Regions from separate parts of the Moritella sp. 28 genome, predicted to be linked through region 1. Evidence: riboswitches for the same ligand, from Rfam matches in the RefSeq annotation. Region 1 holds a riboswitch; each other region holds the start of a gene.
What was found. Region 1 has a riboswitch for thiamine pyrophosphate ahead of thiC (phosphomethylpyrimidine synthase ThiC). Riboswitches for the same ligand answer to the same signal wherever they lie in the genome.
Positions count from the first base shown of each region.

Region 1 (7,611 bases):
ACGTGCTGACTTTGATTCTAAGTTTGATATCAAACGCCGTAAAATTACCCAAGGTGATGACTTAGCACCAGGTGTACTTAAGATTGTTAAAGTATACCTAGCTGTTAAACGTCGTATCCAACCGGGTGATAAGATGGCTGGTCGTCATGGTAACAAAGGTGTGATCTCAACAATCGTTCCTATTGAAGACATGCCACACGATAAGTTTGGTGAGCCAGTTGACATCGTACTTAACCCGCTGGGTGTACCATCGCGTATGAACATCGGTCAGGTACTTGAAGTTCACTTGGGCCTTGCTGCTCGTGGTATCGGTAGTAAAATCGATAACATGATCAAAGAACAACAAGATCTTGCTAAGATCCGTGAATTTATGCAAAAAGCATACGACATCGGTAATACGCATCAGAAAGTTGATTTATCAACATACTCTGACGAGCAGGTTCGTGTTCTTGCGCACAACTTACGTAAAGGTCTGCCAATGGCTACACCTGCGTTTGATGGTGCAGCTGAAGCTGAAATCAAAGAAATGCTTAAATTGGCTGATTTACCAGAATCAGGTCAATTAGAGTTATTTGATGGTCGTACTGGTGACGTATTCGAGCGTCCAGTTACCGTTGGTTACATGTATATGCTGAAACTGAATCACTTGGTTGATGACAAGATGCATGCACGTTCTACCGGTTCTTACAGCCTAGTTACTCAGCAACCGCTGGGTGGTAAAGCTCAGTTCGGTGGTCAGCGTTTCGGTGAGATGGAAGTATGGGCTCTGGAAGCATACGGTGCAGCATATACTCTACAAGAGATGCTAACTGTTAAGTCTGATGACGTGAACGGTCGTACTAAGATGTATAAAAACATCGTAGACGGCGATCATCGTATGGACCCAGGTATGCCTGAATCATTCAACGTATTGTTGAAAGAGATCCGCTCATTGGGTATCAACATCGAACTAGATGAAAACAAAGGTAAGAAATAAGCTCTTATTAAGAGATTATTCAGACTTTTGAATTAGCATTGCGCCTCGACTCATTCTGTGAGTTGAGGCTGCGTAGTTTTCACTCCCAGTGGAGAAAAACGTGAAAGACTTATTAAAGTTTCTAAAACAGCAAGGTAAGACCGAAGAGTTCGATGGTATCAAGATTGGTCTAGCTTCTCCGGAACAGATCCGTTCTTGGTCTTTTGGTGAAGTTAAAAAGCCAGAAACCATCAACTACCGTACCTTCAAACCTGAGCGTGACGGTTTATTCTGTGCGCGTATTTTCGGCCCAGTAAAAGATTACGAATGTCTTTGCGGAAAATATAAGCGTCTGAAGCACCGTGGTGTTATTTGTGAAAAATGTGGCGTAGAAGTAACGCAAACTAAAGTTCGTCGTGACCGTATGGGCCACATCGAATTAGCGTCTCCTGTTGCACACATTTGGTTCTTGAAATCATTACCATCTCGCATCGGTCTATTACTAGACATGACGCTACGTGATATCGAACGTATTCTTTACTTCGAATCATATGTTGTTATCGAACCTGGTATGACTTCGCTAGAGCGTGGCATGATGCTGACTGAAGAGCAGTATCTTGACAACCTAGAAGAATGGGGTGATGAATTTGATGCGAAGATGGGTGCAGAAGCTGTACTTTCTTTGTTACAAGATCTAAACCTAAACCAAGACATCGAAGAAATGCGTGAAGAATTAGAGACTACAAACTCTGAAACTAAACGTAAGAAGATCACTAAACGTCTTAAACTAATGGAAGCATTCGCTGTATCTGGTAATAAACCAGAGTGGATGATCATGAACGTACTGCCGGTATTACCGCCAGATCTTCGTCCATTAGTACCACTAGATGGTGGCCGTTTCGCGACTTCTGATCTAAATGACCTTTATCGTCGTGTGATCAACCGTAACAACCGTCTAAAACGTCTATTAGATCTAGCTGCACCAGATATCATCGTACGTAACGAAAAACGTATGTTACAAGAATCTGTTGATGCACTATTAGATAATGGTCGTCGTGGTCGTGCGATTACAGGTTCTAACAAACGTCCTCTTAAATCTTTGGCTGATATGATCAAAGGTAAACAAGGTCGTTTCCGTCAGAATCTACTAGGTAAACGTGTAGATTACTCTGGTCGTTCTGTAATTACAGTAGGTCCAACGTTACGCTTACACCAATGTGGTCTACCTAAGAAAATGGCACTTGAGTTATTCAAGCCATTCATCTACGGTAAATTAGAATCACTTGGTTTTGCAACAACGATTAAAGCAGCTAAGAAAATGGTTGAACGCGAAGGCGCTGAAGTTTGGGATATCCTAGACGGCGTGATCCGCGAACATCCAGTAATGCTTAACCGTGCACCAACACTGCACAGACTTGGTATTCAAGCATTCGAACCTGTTCTAATTGAAGGTAAAGCGATTCAGTTACACCCATTAGTATGTTCTGCATACAACGCCGATTTCGATGGCGATCAGATGGCTGTACACGTACCGTTAACAATTGAAGCTCAGTTGGAAGCGCGTACACTGATGATGTCTACGAATAACATTCTTTCACCTGCGAATGGTGAACCGGTTATCGTACCTTCTCAAGACGTTGTATTAGGTCTTTACTACATGACTCGTTCTGGCGTTGGTGCTAAGGGTGAGGGAATGGTACTAGGTAGCCCTGAAGAAGCTGAAAAGCTTTATCGTAGCCACCTTGTTGAGCTACATGCACGTGTTAAAGTACGTATTACTGAACATCTTAAAGATGAAAATACTGGTGAAGTTACAGTTCGCACTGAACTGAAAAACACAACAGTTGGTCGTGCGATTCTTTCTTTAGTAGCACCTAAGGGTCTACCATATGAATTAATTGATCCGATTAAAACTTTAACTGCTGAAGAAGAAGCTAAACTTGCAGCGGATCCAGCTAACTGGATCCTGAAAGTATCTAACGAAGCGTTAGGTAAAAAGCAGATCGGTAAGCTACTGAATGACTGTTACCGTCTATTAGGTCCAAAAGACACTGTTGTTTTCGCTGACCAAATAATGTACACCGGTTTCCATTATGCTGCGCTTTCTGGTGCATCAGTTGGTATCGATGACATGGTTATTCCGGATGCGAAGAAAACGCTAATTGAAGCGGCTGAACTAGAAGTAACTCAAATCCAAGAACAATTCCAGTCTGGTCTTGTTACTGCGGGTGAGCGTTACAATAAAGTGATTGATATTTGGGCTCGTGCCAATGAGCACATCTCAAAAGCAATGATGGATAACTTGTCTACAGAAACTAAAGATAACTCTTTAGGTGATGCTGAGACACAGAAATCTTTCAACAGTATCTTTATGATGGCCGATTCTGGTGCACGTGGTAGTGCGGCACAGATTCGTCAGCTAGCTGGTATGCGTGGTCTGATGGCGAAACCAGATGGTTCGATCATCGAAACACCTATTACGGCTAACTTCCGTGAAGGTCTAAACGTACTTCAGTACTTCATCTCAACGCATGGTGCGCGTAAAGGTCTAGCCGATACAGCACTTAAAACAGCAAACTCGGGTTACCTAACTCGTCGTCTTGTTGACGTTGCACAAGATCTTGTGATTAACGAGATTGATTGTGGTACTGAAAGTGGCCTAATCATTACTCCTCATATTGAAGGTGGTGATGTTGTTGAACCACTACGCGATCGTGTTCTTGGTCGTGTTGTTGCTGAAGATGTTGTGAACCCAAGTACTGGTGAAGTGATATTGCCACGTAATACATTACTTGACGAAAAACTTTGTGATTTCTTAGAAGAGCACTCAGTTGATCAAATGAAAGTACGTTCTGTAATTACTTGTGACAATGACTTCGGTGTTTGTGCAAGCTGTTACGGTCGTGATCTAGCTCGTGGTGAGATGGTTGGTCAAGGTGAAGCAGTTGGTGTTGTTGCAGCACAATCAATTGGTGAACCTGGTACACAGTTAACGATGCGTACATTCCACATTGGTGGTGCGGCATCAAGAGCCTCTGCAGAAAATAATATCCAAGTTAAAAATACGGGTACGATTAAGTTCCACAACGAGAAATTCGTTGAGAATGCAGAAGGTAAACTGGTTATTACTTCACGTTCATCAGAAATTACAATTATTGATGAAAACGGTCGTACTAAAGAAAGCCATAAACTGCCTTACGGTTCTGTTGTTGAATATAAAGACGGCGCAGCTATTGAATCTGGTAGCATCATTGCTAACTGGGACCCGCATACTCACCCAATCATCACTGAGGTGGCTGGTCAAATTAAGTTTGTTGACTTAATTGAAAGTGTAACGGTTACTAAGCAAACTGATGATCTAACTGGTCTATCTAGCACGGTAATTCTAGACCCAGCAGCACGTGTTGCCGCTGGTAAAGATTTACGTCCTATGGTTAAGCTTGTTGATACAGCAGGTAATGATTTGTTCATTCCTGGTACAGAAGTTATTGCACAATACTTCTTACCTGCAAACGCAATCGTTAACTTAGAAGATGGCGCATTAGTGACTATTGGTGAAGCGTTAGCGCGTATTCCTCAAGAAAGCTCGAAAACACGTGATATTACGGGTGGTCTACCACGCGTAGCGGATCTGTTTGAAGCTCGTCAGCCAAAAGATGCTGCTATCTTAGCGGAAATCTCAGGTACTATTAGTTTCGGTAAAGAAACTAAAGGTAAACGTCGTCTAGTTATCACACCTACCGATGGTGCTGAAGCTTACGAAGAGATGATCCCTAAATGGCGTCACTTGAACGTGTTCGAAGGTGAGAAGGTTGCTAAAGGTGAAGTTATCGCCGATGGTCCTGAATCAGCACACGATATTCTACGTCTACGTGGTATTAGCCATGTTGCGAACTATATCGCGAACGAAGTTCAAGAAGTATACCGTTTACAAGGCGTAAAGATTAACGATAAGCACATTGAAACTATCGTTCGTCAAATGCTACGTAAAGCTAACGTAATCTCTGCTGGTGATAGTAACTTCTTACCAGGTGAGCAAGCTGAAGTTTCACGTCTGAAAATTGCTAACCGTCAGCTAGAAGCTGAAGGCAAGCAACCAGCCGTGTTCCAACACATGCTTATGGGTATTACTAAAGCGTCTCTTGCAACTGAATCATTTATTTCAGCTGCATCGTTCCAAGAAACAACACGTGTTCTAACAGACGCTGCTGTTCATGGTAAGATTGATGACCTTCGTGGTCTGAAAGAGAACGTTATTGTTGGTCGTCTGATCCCTGCTGGTACAGGCTTCTCTTATCACCAAGAACGTGCGAAAAAACGTGCTGGTAAAGTAGAAGAAGTAATGCAAGAAATCACGACTGATGAAGCTGAACAGAACTTAGCAAACCTACTAAATAACCTTTAATTGATTTGCTGAATGCAATTAAAGTCGTGTGTAAGTGATGACAGACCCACTGATTCACTTACGCATAGTTATTAGATAGTAAAGGCGCCCTTTTATAGGGCGCTTTTTTTTGCTTGTTTTTTAACGCCATACCAGTCTATACTCCGATACATCTTGTCGGAGTGCTTTAGGGCTGAGACCATTTAATAATGGGATCCGTGGAACCTGATCAGGCTAATACCTGCGTGAGGAAACAAGAGTGATTAATATGAATATTATTCGTGTCATTGTAAGTTAGCCATAGGGACATCAGGCCGCTTACTATTACATTTACGATCAATATATCTATATCACTACTCTCCATACTCAACGACAAGCAATCATCTTATTAGAAAGGAATGAGTGCTATGTCTACTACCAATATAAATCAAAGCAATAAGACCAAAAAACCAACGCGTCGTGAAAACCGCGAAAATGCACAAGAGTTTATTAATAACCTCAGTTGCGAACCGTTTCCTAATTCAGAAAAATTTCATCTCACAGGTAGCCGTGACGATATTCAAGTTGCGATGCGAAAAATCAATCTTGATGAGACGTTAGTCGCAGGCAGTAAAGACGATCCGGTTTATGAGCAAAATGAATCGATCCCGGTTTATGATACATCAGGCCCCTATACAGATCCGGCGATTGAAATAAACGTACACCAAGGTTTACCGAAGTTAAGACAAAAATGGATCGAAGAACGTAACGATATTGAAGCATTAGAAATCGTTACTTCGCACTTTGCCCAGCAGCGTCTTGCTGATGATGGTATTGATCATATCCGCTTTGAGCATTTACCAAAGCCATTGAAAGCCATTGATGGTCAAAACGTTACTCAGATGCATTATGCTCGTAAAGGCATGATCACGCCGGAAATGGAATACATCGCGATTCGTGAAAACATGGGCCGTGAATTGATCCGTAACGAGCTGTTATTAAAACAACATGCGGGTAATGATTTTGGTGCCAGCATACCGGAAAAGATCACACCTGAATTTGTCCGTGATGAAGTGGCGCGCGGTCGTGCGATCATCCCTTCCAACATCAATCATCCAGAATCTGAGCCGATGATCATCGGTCGTAACTTTCTTGTAAAAGTAAACGCCAACATTGGTAATTCGTCAGTCACATCATCGATTGAAGAAGAAGTCGAGAAGCTAGTATGGGCGACGCGCTGGGGTGCTGACACGGTAATGGACTTATCCACAGGCCGTAATATTCATGAAACGCGTGAGTGGATCCTCCGTAATTCACCTGTGCCAATCGGTACTGTGCCGATCTATCAGGCTCTAGAGAAGGTAAACGGGATCGCCGAGGATCTTACTTGGGAAGTATTCCGCGATACCTTGATCGAACAAGCTGAGCAGGGGGTTGATTACTTTACTATTCATGCTGGTGTACTGCTTCGTTATGTACCAATGACGGCAAAACGCCTTACCGGGATCGTGTCGCGTGGTGGTTCGATCATGGCTAAATGGTGTTTGACGCATCATAAAGAAAACTTTGCTTATGACCATTTCGAAGAAATCTGTGCGATTTGTAAAGCTTACGATGTATCTCTGTCATTAGGTGATGGCATGCGTCCAGGTTGTGCGGCTGATGCGAATGATGAAGCCCAATTTGCTGAATTAGCAACTTTAGGTGAGTTAACGAAAGTTGCGTGGGAGCAAGACGTACAAGTTATTATCGAAGGCCCTGGTCATATCCCAATGCACATGATTAAAGAGAATGTTGAAAAGCAGCTCGATATTTGTCATGAAGCGCCTTTCTATACTTTAGGTCCACTGACAACCGATATCTCACCGGGTTATGATCATTTTACTTCGGGTATTGGTGCTGCTCAAATTGGTTGGTATGGGTGTGCGATGTTGTGTTACGTGACACCAAAAGAACATTTAGGCCTACCGAACAAAGAAGACGTTAAGCAAGGCATGATCACCTACAAAATCTCTGCACATGCGGCTGATTTAGCGAAAGGTTTCCCAGGTGCTCAAATCCGTGACAATGCGATGTCTAAAGCCCGTTTTGAATTCCGTTGGAATGATCAATTCAACCTAGCATTAGACCCTGATACTGCACGTGCCTATCACGATGAAAATATCCCACAAGAATCCGGTAAAGTTGCGCATTTCTGCTCTATGTGTGGACCAAAATTCTGTTCAATGAAGATCTCACAAGATGTCCGCGATTACACTGCTAAACAAGAACAAATCAGTATTCAATTACTCGA
Region 1 covers NZ_CP056121.1:4,800,515-4,808,125, reverse strand. The annotation lists gene rpoB (DNA-directed RNA polymerase subunit beta) at 1-976, shown strand, start outside; gene rpoC (DNA-directed RNA polymerase subunit beta') at 1,077-5,360, shown strand; TPP riboswitch at 5,508-5,609, shown strand; gene thiC (phosphomethylpyrimidine synthase ThiC) at 5,747-7,611, shown strand, end outside.

Region 2 (7,611 bases), 1.8 Mb from region 1:
CAGCTAATAACACATCGATGTGTTCCATACCTCGAAGGGCCCCTTGCTGAAATTCATCACCACTATAGAGTGTGATCCAGTCTTTAAATTGATTGCCTTCCAGCTTGGTATTTTCATCTGCAATAAGGTTGCGCCCTATTTCTGCATAACCAAAAGAACAAGGCGCTAACGCTACGTATAAATCAACAATATCCCCTTTCATACCGGCATCCAGTACATAGCGTGTATAGGCGACAGTACCAAAATCTTCGTCTTCCGCTTCCAAGTCAGACTCAGTCATACCCCAATTACTACAATAGCTCACGTGGTGGCTAATCTCTGAACTCAGTAATCCATTCACACTAGGCAGTGCTTGACGCATATCAGCTAACGTGTTCGCTTTGTAAATAGCCAACGCATAAGCGCGCGCATACTGTTTTAGAAACAAAAAATCTTGCTTTAGGTAATGCAAGTAACATGGTTGTGCTAACGTGCCTTTTGCCAATTGTTGAACAAAAGTATGTTTGGTGTATGCATCCCAATCTTGACGACAGGCATTGATTAAATCTTGATGATTCATATAACAACTCATTAATTTATTTTTATTGATTAAAAAAAAGAATTACAACCGATTACAGCGCAGGTACATAATCTTTTGCTTTCGGTAAAGACTTGATGATATTTTGCGAATACATGAATTGAGCATAATCATCATAACGCTTCAGATCGATCGCTGAAGGACGCATAGCAAAACGTGTCAAAGTATCGTTCCAAGCGCGTTTATTAAGCTCATTATTTAATGTGTCTGGTGCGTACGCCGCAAACTCTTTCCACGCTTGCTGCGGATGATTAACAATATAAGTCGTCGCTTGCTCTATGGCCTTATTAAATCCAGTAATCGCTGCTTTGTCATAGGTATTTGCATTCGCAACAAAGATCAGCTCGTCATAGGCTGGTACACCGTGCTCCTCAGGGAAAAATGCCTTTGCTTTAAAACCTTCAAGGGCAAGTTGATTCCCTTCAAAGTTACGAAATCCCCCCCAGATTGCATCGACCCGACCAGATGCCAGTGAAGAAGAAAGCGCCCACCCTACATTAATAATGTTAACATCGTCATAGCTAACGCCACCTGTTTTCAGCATAGTCCCTATCGTTGCTTCTTCATTACCGGAAAACGCTATACCAATTGTTTTACCCTTAAAATCAGACAAATCATTGATCTTTTTATTGTCTAATACCATCAAGGTATTTAAAGGTGTCGCAATCAAGGTTCCCGAACGGATCAATGGTAAACCAGCAGCGACATCAATCGTCAAATTAGGCTGATAAGAGATCGCTAAATCGACCTTCTTCGCTGCAACCAGTTTTGGTGGCATACTTGGATCAGCAGGCTCTTGAATGTCAACATTAAGACCTTGAGCTTTAAAATAACCACGCTCTTTCGCAATAACGACAGGGCCATGGTTCGGATTCACGAACCAATCCAGCATCAGGGTCAATTTTTTCGTTTCTGCATGAGCAAAGACAGGTAACAGAGTCGCAGTAAGTGCCAAAGCACTAAAAATAATATTCTTTTTCATTAAACGTCCTTAAATTCCGATCAAACTTCCCAAGGGATCAGTTTTTTTAACAATTTATCTGCCACAAAATAAAGCGTGATAGACAAGGCTGACAATATAAATAACGCGGCAAACATTTCATCTATCATCATGCGTGCATTTGCCTGCAACATAAGATAGCCCAAGCCTTCACTTGACCCGACCCACTCTCCGGCTACGGCACCAATTGGCGCAATAACTACTGCCACACGGATCCCCGAAGCAAGCGTTGGTAAAGCCGCTGGAAATTGAATATGACGCAACATTTGCCACTTGGTCGCGCCCATTGTTTTTGCCAGATCAAGATAACCAACGGGAGTATTTCGTAAACCGTCGTAACAACAGGTGGTAACAGGAAAAAAGATGATCAACGCCGCCATCACGATTTTGGATGAGATACCGTAACCTAACCACAACATCAATATCGGTGCGATAGCGAACACGGGAATGGCTTGGCTGGCAATCAAAATAGGCAATAACCAACGTTTAACTGGATTGAACAGCAGCATTTGTAGTGCGAATAACAACCCCATAGTTAAACCGAACAGTAAACCAAGTACGATCTCTTGCGCGGTGACCCAACCGTGTTTAAGTAAGACAGTGTGTCTTTGAAGCAATCTTTCGAATACATCCACAGGGCTGGGTAAAATGAATGAGGGCATCTCAAAGATAATCACGACAGCTTGCCACAAGCCGATAATCACCGCAGCGCTAATCACCATGCGAACCAGTGGGTTAACTACACGTGGTTTACTTTTCACCTTGCATGGTATTAAATCTGCTTGGACTGTATTAACTTGGATTGCGTCTACCTGATTTAAATCACTCATAATCTTGATCCAAGCGAGCCATAATGGTGTGCTGAAGTTCAGCACACTCTGCATCAAAATCACGAGGCGTCACTGAGGCGGGAACGAGCAACGATTCTGCATAAGCAGGCTTTCCTTGCATAATATAAAGTCGGTTTGCTAAGCGAATAGCTTCTTGTGGATCGTGGGTGATAAATACCACCGTTTTATTTTGCAGTAATTGGTAAGCAAGGTTTTGCAGGCGATAGCGTGTTACTGCATCTAACGCAGAGAATGGTTCATCCATTAATACGATGGGTTTGTCTTGCATGAGCGTTCTCGCCAGCGCCACGCGCTGACGCATGCCTCCGGATAGTTGCTGCGGCAAGTAATTTGATTTATCCGCCAGCCCCACTTTTTGTAATAACGAGTGCGCTTTATCAAACTGAATGTGTGTTTTCTTTGTTTGATAATCCGCACCGCCAAATTGAGTGCTTAACATAACGTTATCTAACACCGACAACCAAGGCATCAACAGATCTTGCTGCGCCATATAAGCAATATTATCCTTGATGTCACATTGAGGTTGCGTGGAGAGTTCACCGGCCCAATCCACTTTATCGTCAAGCAAGTTAGCAAGGTAGCGCAGTAAAGAGCTTTTACCACAACCACTTCGCCCCAAAATACATGTCCACTGCCCTGCGGGAATATGCATATCAAGTCCAGCTACAGTCACTTCAGTACTGCCGTGATAACGCAGGTAGCCACCTGATATATCGATACTGACAGCATTTTTGTTGGCAGATATAGCCAATGTATTAGCAGACATTAGCGTGACCACTGAAGAAATGATTTACCGGTCCATGACCTTTACCTATCTCTAATTCATCGGCATGCGCAATGGCCTGTGAGATATACTGTTTACCCAGTTGCACAGCCCGCAACAGATCATGACCTTGTGCCAGATAGGATGCGATAGCCGAAGATAACGTGCAACCAGTGCCATGAGTATTACGCGTGTTGATACGTTTTGCTGTTAAGTGGTGGACATCTTCGGGGAAAATGAGCAGATCGTTACTGTTTTCATCTTGTTCTAAGTGACCACCTTTGAGTAGTACTGCTTTTGCACCCAGTTGTCGAAGGCCAGTGATCATGTTGATCATATCTGCTTCGCTGCTCGGTATTTCACTACCAATAAGCGCAGCACCTTCAGGTAAGTTTGGCGTAATGATATCGGCAAGCGGCAGTAATTCCGCTTTGAGCGTGCTGATCGCAGATTCTTGTATCAATAAGTCGCCACTGGTCGCGACCATGACGGGATCGACAACTAAAAATGCAGGTTGATACTGTTTTATTTTGGCCGCGACTATTTTGATGATGTCATCATCGGCCAGCATACCGACTTTAACTGCAACGATATTCAGATCAGTAAAAACAGCATCAAGTTGTTTTTCGACATGTTCAAGGGGTATTGGGAAGATGGCTGATACGCCGAGGGTGTTTTGAGCGGTAATTGCGGTGATCACTGAGCAGGCATAACTGCCCGTTGCAGACATCACTTTAATGTCGGCTTGAATACCAGCGCCGCCACCACTATCGGAGCCCGCGATCGTGAGTACGATAGGTGTAAATGCAACTTGGTTTTTATTTATTGCGGTAATGTTTGACATAAAGTTCCTAAGGCTAACGTATAGGAACTTTATCGAGCTAAAATTTTATGAAACGTGACGGATCAAATAATACAAAGCAAGACTTACTAGTTCCCTACGCCAGTATTAACTGAATCAGGTTCAACGGGTCTTGCAAAATGCAATCTCAGCCTAAAAGGCCCCCCGACTATATATGCGCACATAATAACAAGTTTTATTAAAAGAGCAACTTAACAATGCTAATTACCTTTAATGTAGTTAGTTTGCTTAGTCATTGAGCATGACTGCATTATTTTCTGGTGAGGTACTCAACCAAGGCGATTTAATGTTCTCGTTGCCGACACTCCACAATATACAACCAACTGGCAGGATATAATGATTTGATCCGTCAATTTCCCTTGGTAATTATAAAAACGACAGAGTCGCTTGGTAGTTATGGTACGACAGAGTCCCTTGGTGTTCACAAGGCTTAACGCTGTTGCTCTAAACCATAGTTGGACAGAACTGGCTTAGAGTTATTGTGCTAACCGAGATAATACACATTAGATTTTGTAGCTAAATTCGCTATACCACTACACTGCTGTTGTAAGGGTATTTTGATAAATAGCTTAAACTGATATCATACACCTGTCTAAAATCAATGTTTAAGTTATAAAAATGAAAAAACAAAGTGGTTTCACTTTAATCGAGCTAGTCGTGTGTATCATATTACTTGCTATTTTATCATCCGTTGCAATCGCAAAATTCTTAGATTTTCGTACAGATGCAAGGAATGGTTCTTTAGCCGAAGTCCGTGCTCAAATTGAATCTCAGGCAACAGTTGTTTATGCAAAATTAGCTTTAGCAGGGTTAGAGAAAAGAAACCCGAATAGAAATGATCCTATCACTGGTGGCGGATATTACGGAGATGAACCTGCGGATAATCCATTTAAAAATATCTGCGGTCATGATTGCTATTTTATTTATGGAACACCTTCCGCCTCGTCAACAACAATATCCTCACTTATGCACAGAATTGGACAAGGACAGGATATCGTCTTTTCTGGGTATCATTCTAATGATTGGGTTTCAGAGGGTGTATCTGGCACTAATATTGTAGGTACGTTTTCATTTAAAGATAATGTAAATATTTCTACAAATCCAGAGCTCAACACGTTAAAAGCAGAAAGTTGTTTCATTTGGTATTCAGGAGCAAGAGAAGATAGAAACTTTAAGATTGGAACTGTCTCATGCGAATAGAATAAATTGTTGGGATGTTTGATGATGGTCAACGAAGGCACCTAGAATTATTTTTGGTGGGTGACCTTCACACGCATGAGCTTCGATGGCTTACTTTCAACAAAATTATTCCATATATGTTCGTAAAGTAATTTTTGGCCTGGAAATTCAGCGAGTTCAATAGCTTCACTTAACAAACACCATTTATATTCAGTATGTTCATGATTAATGATAATCGTTTGATTTGGCTTACAGTAGACGACAAAAACAGGGATCATTTCTATTATATTAAGGTTGCTTTCATAGAATTGCTCTAGGTATTGTCCATTATATAATTCAGTAACCTTAATCTCAGTTTCTTCTCTAAACTCTCTAATTATGGTTTGCCAGCCTTTTTCATCGGGTTCAATGCTTCCAGCAACATGACACCAAAAGCAACCCTTAGTCCTTTTCATCAAAAGCATTTTTGTTTGCCCATCAATAACAGACAAAGCGACGCCTGAGACAACAGCACTTCTAATTGGGATCATTTCCATTCCTCATATTATCCTGAAGGTCATTTAACGCTTACATAAGCGGAAAATTATAGTTGGCTAAAATGTTGAGGAACGAAAACAGCCAACTGCTTTATTCTCATTATTAATTAGCTTGTTATGTATACTAAAGCCGATCATAGTAGTCACCATCTCTATGTCTGAAAAAAACATTACAGTACCCTAACTCAACTTGTAATGGATCTTTATTTAGGACTTTAACATATGGATTTAACTCCAATGTAACTGTAATAGTTTTTGACAACAATAGTTCATTGTAAAGAGCACGTTTACGCTTTTCAGAGCCAGAATAAGGCATGCGAATGATGATGTTTTTATTGCAATTTGGAGCGGCGATTGGAAAGTGCTCTTTTGGGACAAACACTTCAAATTGACCACCTTCATTAAATCCGTATTCAGAGTTTACAGAATAATTGCCTGAAGTAAGTTCGTATCTGATGTGATAATAATCAGAATACTTTCCAGAATTAACTTTGATCTCTTGAGCATTAAGCTGAAACGCGATTAACAACACCCAAAAACTTGATAAATACTTCATACTATCCTTATACACATAATGTTTGCATAACAGGACTCTCGATTTCCCAAATTCATTCACTCCACATAAAAGTAGATTAATTAATTGAAAAATAAGATTATACTTCAAATTTATTAATTACATGTTTATGGGAAAATGAGCCGTCCTGTAAATTATTTCTTTAATCTTGTAAGTTATATACAAGACTAGCTATGCAACTGATTATATTGACATTAATTTTAGACTACAAGATAAACCTTGCTGTCTTTGGCAAATCGAGACTGCGTTCACCAAAATACAAATAGCACTGTATAAAATCACCCTGTCTAGCCGTTTTCTTAGTGCATAAATATAATCAAATCAGTTGGTAATTTTTGCACGCCAAAATGTTAAGTAAATGTGAACGCGTTGTGTTGAACCTTTGGGTCGGTACTTAACCAAGGCGATTTGGGTAAATTGCAATTTGGCGCCTCAATAAACATGAAGGGTTTGTCACTTTGTGTCAAAAGGTGTCACAACTTTGACATTAGAGATAACAGCCCCCGCAGTGAGGGGCTGATTAATTAAAAACGTTAGACCTAGATATTAGAGACCCTCTAGGTTTTTTAATTTATTTTTAGCTTTAATATGGTTTTTTCTGCGGCCTTACGATACAAGCTACGCAACTTTCTTGCCAGACAAAGTACATACTGTTAAGTCTCAACAAACAATTGGGCAAAACTAATACCCACCAGCACAACAAATAGACGTGCTGGTGGACAATTTACTTCTTCCTACTCACTGGCGGCGAAAAGTAGCCTTGGTTAGAGAGTCACTAAGGCCCAACCAGTTACTGAAATGCATCACCGCCTTTTATTTTTAACGAAACTTTTATTTTCGGGTTAGTGTGTTATTACTCGCATCGTAGGATGCTTTGTATTTTATATTACTAGTGCTTTTAAATGGTAACTCACCAACCACGATTAACTGACTGTTATAATTATGGTTAATTAAAATTGAACTATCGTAGTCATTGTTACTATAGCTGACTAGCATTCTTTCTTTATCGCTTCTGAAGGTATATTCGTATCTTCCATCAAATTTTCCACTTTCATTAATAGTTTTAAGTTCAACGTTGAATGCACCTTCGTCTAATTGAGCTAGTTGAATCTTAACTTTACCTATATCTTTGTCGTCAATATAATAGCGGTCCGAGGTGACATTCCAAAAATAAACTTCACCACCTGCATGGGTTAGGTCTGCTGTTGTATTACCAAGTTTAGGATGAGGCCATGAATCTCTTCTATCATGGCTTATTTGTTGAAATCC
Region 2 covers NZ_CP056121.1:3,034,824-3,042,434, forward strand. The annotation lists gene tenA (thiaminase II) at 1-559, opposite strand, end outside; gene HWV02_RS13365 (ABC transporter substrate-binding protein) at 612-1,559, opposite strand; gene HWV02_RS13370 (ABC transporter permease) at 1,580-2,407, opposite strand; gene HWV02_RS13375 (ABC transporter ATP-binding protein) at 2,400-3,194, opposite strand; gene thiD (bifunctional hydroxymethylpyrimidine kinase/phosphomethylpyrimidine kinase) at 3,184-4,035, opposite strand; TPP riboswitch at 4,110-4,210, opposite strand; gene HWV02_RS13385 (type II secretion system protein) at 4,672-5,253, shown strand; gene HWV02_RS13390 (NUDIX pyrophosphatase) at 5,301-5,768, opposite strand; gene HWV02_RS13395 (hypothetical protein) at 5,893-6,324, opposite strand; gene HWV02_RS13400 (hypothetical protein) at 7,174-7,611, opposite strand, start outside.
Region 2: it holds a riboswitch for thiamine pyrophosphate, as region 1 does, so the genes downstream of both, thiD (bifunctional hydroxymethylpyrimidine kinase/phosphomethylpyrimidine kinase) here and thiC (phosphomethylpyrimidine synthase ThiC) in region 1, are expected to answer to the same signal.

Region 3 (7,611 bases), 370 kb from region 1:
GCGACACTGTTGTAAAGCCAGATCTGCAATTGTCCATTCAGGTAAATTATTTGACCAAATACCAACGTTATCCTGAACTTTAAGTCCACGGTTAAGCAAGTTATTTGCAAGTCCTTCAATACGCTCGCCCATCTGCTTCCAGCTAATGCGATCCCAGCCTGTTTTAGTTTTACTTTTCAGGGCAGTTTTATCTTGATACTTCTCAATCCTTGCAAGGATCTGATTTACGAAATGCTGACTCATGTCTATTTCTCATGTTAATTCGGGCGCAAACGAACTCGGCTTACAGTTGTAAGCCCGAGAGGGTAGCTTGTAAAATGTCATTTGTAAAACAAATGAATATTTTATATCCTATTTAACACTAAAAAATCCAACAATTGCGTCATTTTAATTAAAATCGGCTCATTTCGCCGAAATTTATAACATTTTCTGCCATAAATATACCTAATGACTCGCTAGATGTGACCAGCTATCTAATGGTTCGTCACTCGCTCTTTCCACTAAGGAAATATCGATCCCCATATCCGTTAACTCTTTTAGTGTTAGGTCATCTGCAAGCTCAACCATCTCACCTTGTTCATTTTTAAATAACATATCCCACCTCATGATCAAAAACCTATTTTAAGTGTGGCATAGATCAAGAAAAGGTCTAATATTCCTACTTCATAAAGATGAAGCCTCAGAGACCAGCCTGTATATAAATTAATTGACAAAAAACAACCAAGCCTGTAAAGATTAATACATAAAATTAATTTATATATAGATGGCTATTTATCGCAACCTAATAATAATACGCGGCGCAGAAATACTCTTTTATATAACGGCAATTGAAGGATTCATAATGTCAAACCAGGTTATTATTTTTGATACGACCTTAAGGGATGGAGAGCAAGCATTATCAGCGAGCTTAACCGTAAAAGAAAAATTACAAATAGCCTTTGCACTTGAACGTTTAGGTGTTGATGTTATGGAAGTTGGTTTTCCGATTTCATCACCTGGTGATTTTGAGTCAGTGCAGACGATCGCACGTAATATTAAAAACAGCCGTGTTTGTGCCCTATCTCGTGCATTAGAAAAAGACATTGATGCTGCTGGCCAAGCGCTTTCTGTTGCGAAAGATTTTCGTATTCATACTTTCATTTCAACATCTGACATTCATGTAAAAAGCAAACTAAAACGTAGTTTTGATGATGTGCTAGAGATGGGTCGCCACGCCATTAAACATGCGCGTCGCTACACCGATGACGTAGAGTTTTCTTGCGAAGATGCAGGCCGTACCCCTATCGATAACCTATGCCGAATGGTTGAAGAAGCGATTAAAGCTGGTGCAACGACGATTAATATCCCCGATACTGTTGGTTATACTGTGCCATCGCAATTCGGCGGCATCATCACTAATTTATTCAATCGAGTCCCGAATATTGATCAAGCGGTGATCTCGGTACATTGTCACGATGATCTAGGTCTCTCTGTAGCGAACTCAATTGCGGCGGTTGAACAAGGCGCACGTCAAATCGAGTGCACGGTCAATGGTATTGGTGAACGAGCAGGTAACTGTTCATTAGAAGAAATTGCAATGATCTTGCAAACACGCCAAGATTTATTAGGTAAGACCACTAATATTAACCCGCAAGAAATTTACCGTACCAGCCAATTAGTCAGTCAACTCTGCAACATGCCAGTACAGGCTAATAAAGCAATTGTTGGTGCCAATGCATTTTCACATTCCTCAGGTATTCACCAAGATGGCGTGTTAAAATCAAAAAATACCTATGAAATTATTACTCCTGAAAGCATTGGTCTAACGCAAAACAAGTTGAACCTAACCTCACGTTCAGGTCGTCATGTTATCAAACATCGTATGGCAGAGCTTGGCTATACCGACAACGATTATAATCTTGATGAACTGTACGAAAGCTTTTTGCAACTGGCAGATAAAAAAGGCCAAGTATTCGATTATGATCTTGAAGCGTTAATCTTCTTTAATAATTTGCACGAAGATGAAGAACACTTTAAATTAGATTATCTCAGTGTTCAGTCCGGTTCTGGTGTGAAAGCAACCGCTACGATTAGCCTGATCTCACAACAAGAAACAACGGATGAGTCTTGTACAAATACTGAAGCTGCGATTGGTAATGGTCCGGTTGATGCCGTTTATAAATGTTTAAGTCGTATTTCAGGCTTCGATATCGATATCGCTAATTACCACATTACCGCAAAAGGTGAAGGTAAAGACGCTCTGGGTCAAGTCGATATTGTAGCAACCTATGAAGGCCGTAAATTCCACGGCATCGGCTTAGCCACAGATATCATTGAATCTTCGGCACTGGCTTATATCCACGTAATGAATAATATCCATCGCTCAAACGCGGTAGAACAACAAAAACTAAAAAAACAAAATCAATAATATAGAGAAGGCGGCTAAGGATGACTGTAACAAAACACAATATTGCTGTATTACCAGGTGACGGTATCGGTCCAGAAGTAATGGCGGAAGCAATTAAAGTACTTGCTGCTGTGCAAAGTAAGTTTAATTTAGAACTAACGTATAATTTTAATGACGTTGGTGGTATTGCTATCGATAACCACGGTACTCCATTACCAGCAAGCACACTCACAGCGTGTGAAAATTCAGATGCCATCTTATTCGGCTCTGTCGGTGGTCCAAAATGGGAAGGACTACCACCACAAGAGCAACCAGAACGTGGCGCATTATTACCATTGCGTGGTCACTTCAAGCTCTTTTGTAACCTACGCCCAGCAAAAATTTATGCTGGTTTAGAAAAGTTCTCGCCACTGCGTGCAGATATTTCAAACAACGGTTTTGACGTAGTCGTAGTACGTGAATTAACAGGTGGTATTTACTTCGGTTTACCAAAAGGTAGCAAAGGCGAAGGCCCTGAAGAAACGGGTTTTGATACTATGTTATATAGCCGTGCGGAAGTTGAACGTATTGCTCGCATCGCATTTGAAGCAGCGAAACTACGTGGCAATAAGGTAACGTCTGTTGATAAAGCTAACGTACTAGCAACATCTGTTTTATGGCGTAAAGTGGTACTAGAAGTCGCACAAGATTACCCAGAAGTTGAACTAGAGCATATCTATGTCGATAACGCAGCGATGCAATTGATCAAAGATCCATCGCAATTTGATGTACTGCTTTGTGGCAACTTATTCGGTGATATCATCTCGGACGAATGTGCAATGATCACAGGTTCGATGGGGATGTTACCGTCAGCAAGTATGAACGATTCTGACTTTGGTTTGTACGAACCAGCAGGTGGTTCTGCACCTGATATCGCAGGTAAAGGGATTGCGAATCCTATCGCACAAATCTTATCTGCAGCAATGATGTTACGTTACTCACTAAAACAAGAAGAAGCAGCACAAGCTATCGAGCAAGCGGTTTCATTTGTATTAGAAGAAGGTTATGCGACAGGCGATCTGCACAGTGATGCGAATACTAAACCAGTACAAAGCACGGCACAAATGGGTGACTTAATTGCCGCTAAAGTTAGTGCTTAATATTTAATATAGTAGCTCAAATTAGTCATGAACATTATACTTTTTTAATAAGGTAAATGGTTATAACGAACAAGGCCGATAGTGATAGTCACCATCGGCCTTTTTATTGGATTATCATGTTATCTGGCTTTATTTATGACTCGAATATAAATAAAGATGACTAAGTCAAACTGGTAAATTCAACACCTATTTGATAAACATCTCCGTCACTATCAACCCGTGTTACCTTCGCTTCAGCCTGTAGAGGCGGTACACGTGAATCGCCAGTCGGTAAAAAAATACTGACGCTATCATTCAATGAAAAATAGCTTTCAGGTACATCTAACGACATTCCACTGGCGCTTAAATCACGACAGATAGCGGTAACATTCTTTTCTTTATCCGTTACCTGAACCGGTGAGTCGATTAACATCCGGTGATAACTACGTCGTTCTAAGTTAGCTTTTAGCACATCAATATCCCTCTTATTGCTATAGTTTATAAATGTTCTCAAGTTATAAATAATCCAAAACTATGAATTTTTTTATCTTATTTTGAGTATAGTCATCATTCATTAACTCGGCGTTGTATAACAAGAATAATGCGATCCAAATAACTATTTGATTATAATAGTCAGCTAGCAGTCCAACATGCCTTTATCGACAATAAAGTCGATGATCTGCTGCAAGCCAATTTCCTTTTTCATATTAGTAAATACATACGGCTTATCACCTACACCCAAGAACCTCATACGCACTCAAAGAAGTGAGCGACCACAAATTCTGGCATGACTTCCCAATGTTTAGAACGACTGCGTATAAGACGAACCAATGCGGATTTAAAATCAGTTAAATTATCAGGTTCATTGATCGGTATAAGGGTGTTGTTCAAGTATTTGGGGAGAATCTGTATTTATACGCAATAATGATTTACATCACCGCCCTAAAGGACAGTGTTTTTCGTCAAAGATGATAAAATATAAGCCAATATAATTATTGTCTCTGGCTCTTTAACCTAAATAAAAATACAATGTGCGTTCACTCATCGGGGTGCTACCAGACTTTTCATTGAAAAAGTCATTGTGGCTGAGATAACACCCGTATTAACTTGAACCAGATAATGCTGGCATAGGAATGAGATTCGACCAATTGAGTCATAAGTTCTATGCTTCACATTCTAGGAGAACACGTGAAGCACACGATCAAAAAACTAGCACTTTGCACAGCGCTACTATTACCTACACTATCATTGCAAGTAGCTCACGCAGCTGACAAGCCAGTATTAAATGTTTATACCTACGATTCATTTGCATCCGATTGGGGCCCTGGTCCAAAAGTAAAAACCGCATTTGAAGCGGAATGTAATTGCGAACTGAACTTAGTCGCATTAGAAGACGGTGTTAGCATTCTTAATCGTGTTAAACTGGAAGGTAAATACACCAAAGCAGATGTATTATTAGGCTTAGACAACAACCTGATGGCTGAAGCAGAAAAAACCAAACTGCTTGCACCACACCAACAAGATACCAGCACATTATCACTGCCAAACGAATGGACGAATAAGTACTTTATTCCATTCGATTATGGTCACTTTGCATTTATCTACGACAGTGAGAAACTGACCAACCCACCAGCGAGTTTGGCTGAATTAGTTAAACGTAAAGATCTGAGCATTATCTATCAAGATCCACGTACCAGCACACCAGGTCTAGGCTTTATGCTATGGATAAAAGCTGTTTATGGTGATAAAGCACCACAAGCATGGCAACAACTAGCAGCTAAAACGGTAACAATTACGAAAGGCTGGAGCCAAGCTTACGGCATGTTCTTAAAAGGCGAAGCAGACATGGTATTAAGCTATACAACGTCACCGGCATACCACATGGTTGCAGAGAAAGAATTCAAATATAAAGCCGCTGAATTCAGTGAAGGTCATTATCAACAGACTGAAGTGGTTGCCCGTCTAAAAGATGCCCCGAATCCTGAGTTAGCCGATAAATTCATGGCATTTGTACTCACACCCGCGTTCCAAGATGTGATTGCAACAGGTAACTGGATGCTACCAGCGAAACAAGCGGCGGCACTACCAAGTGAGTTCGACCAATTAATTACGCCGGCAAAAACCTTAGAGTTCACACCAGAAGAAGTGGCTCAATCCCGTAAGTCTTGGGTAAAGGAATGGCGTAACGCTGTTACCCAATAATTAGTCCATAATTAGTAAACAATTAATCAAAAATTATGATCGCGAATTCGCATAAATACTGGTGGTGTAGCGCAGTGCTCGCCATCAGCATCATTTTACTTCTGGTGGGTGGTAGCTTTATTGCCCTACTTAATTTTTCACAAACTGAATTAGACTTTCGCAGCGTCCTTACAGACTCGTATACCCAGCATGTTATTAGTTTTAGTTTATACCAAGCCGCCTTATCAACCTGCTTGAGTATTGGTTTGGCAATCCCGTTAGCACGCGCGTTCTCACGTCGAGAGTTCGCGGGTAAACAGATGATTATCAAACTGTTTAATTTATCACTGGTACTGCCTATTATCATTGCCATTTTTGGCATTATTGCTGTGCACGGTAAAAGCGGTTGGGTTAATCAACTACTCGGGCTTTTTAACATAGAAACAGGCCATTATATTTATGGCTTAATCGGTATTCTTCTTGCTCATTTATTTTTTAATGTACCGTTAGCCACGCGTATTTTACTACAAACATTAGACTCGATCCCCAGTGAATCTTGGCGTTTAGCCAGTCAACTCAATTTACAATCTCGGCATATCTTTATCACCTTAGAATGGCCAAAGATAAAACAACAATTACCCTCGTTAATCAGTCTTATTTTCATGCTGTGCTTTACGAGTTTCGCGATTGTGATGTCACTCGGTGGTGGTCCTGACTATGCCACTTTAGAAGTGGCTATCTACCAAGCGTTAAAATTTGAGTTTGATATCGAGCAAGCTGTAGCCTTGGCACTCATTCAAGTCGCGATCACCGTGGCGTTAATGGTCTTTAGCGCGATATTTTTAAAGTCACAACCTATGTCTGCGCCATCAGGCAATTATTTTCGTCGCCCCGATTGCCACACGCTAAGCAGTAAAGTCTGTGATGCGATAAGCTTTATCTTAGCCAGTTGTCTGTTAGCACCGCCGATGTTGGCTATTTTTAGCAGTGGTATCAACAGCAGCACTCTCACCGTTCTTAGCGACCCTATGCTGTGGCAAGCCACAGGCATCTCACTACAAATAGCCCTGAGCTCGGGCTTATTAAGTTTGATACTTGCCTGCTCGATTTTATTCTCGACGCGCATATTAAAAGTGCGCTTTAAGCTAATGGCATTCGCGTATAGCATCGAAAATATTGGTGCGATTATTTTAGTAGTACCCGCTCTCGTACTCGGTACGGGCTTGTTCTTATTATTACGCCCTTATGTCGATGTATTTAGCATTGCTGCTTGGTTGGTGATCCTCGTCAATGCGCTGATGTCACTACCTTACTTACTCCGTGTATTGAACCAACCTATCCAAGATAGCTTTGCAGCTTATGACAAACTGGCGGTTAGCTTAGGCTTATCACGCCTGCAACGTTTGCGTATTATCGAATGGCCATTATTACGTAAACCGATCGCGATGGGATCAGGACTGGCGTGTGTATTGTCACTGGGTGATTTAAGTGTGATTGCATTATTTGGTAGTCAAGATATGCAAACCTTGCCTTTGATGCTCTATCGTCAATTAGGCAGCTACCAACTCGATGCAGCCGCTGTTACTGCTATTTTCTTATTAACCCTTTGCGGTGTTATTTTCTATCTGTTCGAACGTATTATTGGAGGCAAAAATGCCTAAGACTACTCACCTAAGTAACGCTAATACAAATGTATTATTACAGGTCGATAATGTTTTATTGCAAGTAAACAATGTTACCTTTGCTTATGAACAAATGCCAATGCACTTTGATTTAACGGTTAATCGAGGTGAAACCTTAGCGATACTCGGCGCAAGTGGTTCAGGTAAATCGACTCTGCTAAACCTTATTGCCGGTTTTAATCAGCCCTTGTCTGGAGATATCCGTTTTCAACAAAACTCGATATTAACAAAAGCACCTGCCCGG
Region 3 covers NZ_CP056121.1:4,430,177-4,437,787, forward strand. The annotation lists gene HWV02_RS19645 (long-chain fatty acid--CoA ligase) at 1-243, opposite strand, end outside; gene HWV02_RS19650 (2-isopropylmalate synthase) at 445-594, opposite strand; gene leuA (2-isopropylmalate synthase) at 842-2,407, shown strand; gene leuB (3-isopropylmalate dehydrogenase) at 2,428-3,525, shown strand; gene HWV02_RS19665 (PilZ domain-containing protein) at 3,686-3,976, opposite strand; TPP riboswitch at 4,540-4,654, shown strand; gene thiB (thiamine ABC transporter substrate binding subunit) at 4,693-5,706, shown strand; gene thiP (thiamine/thiamine pyrophosphate ABC transporter permease) at 5,742-7,346, shown strand; gene thiQ (thiamine ABC transporter ATP-binding protein) at 7,339-7,611, shown strand, end outside.
Region 3: it holds a riboswitch for thiamine pyrophosphate, as region 1 does, so the genes downstream of both, thiB (thiamine ABC transporter substrate binding subunit) here and thiC (phosphomethylpyrimidine synthase ThiC) in region 1, are expected to answer to the same signal.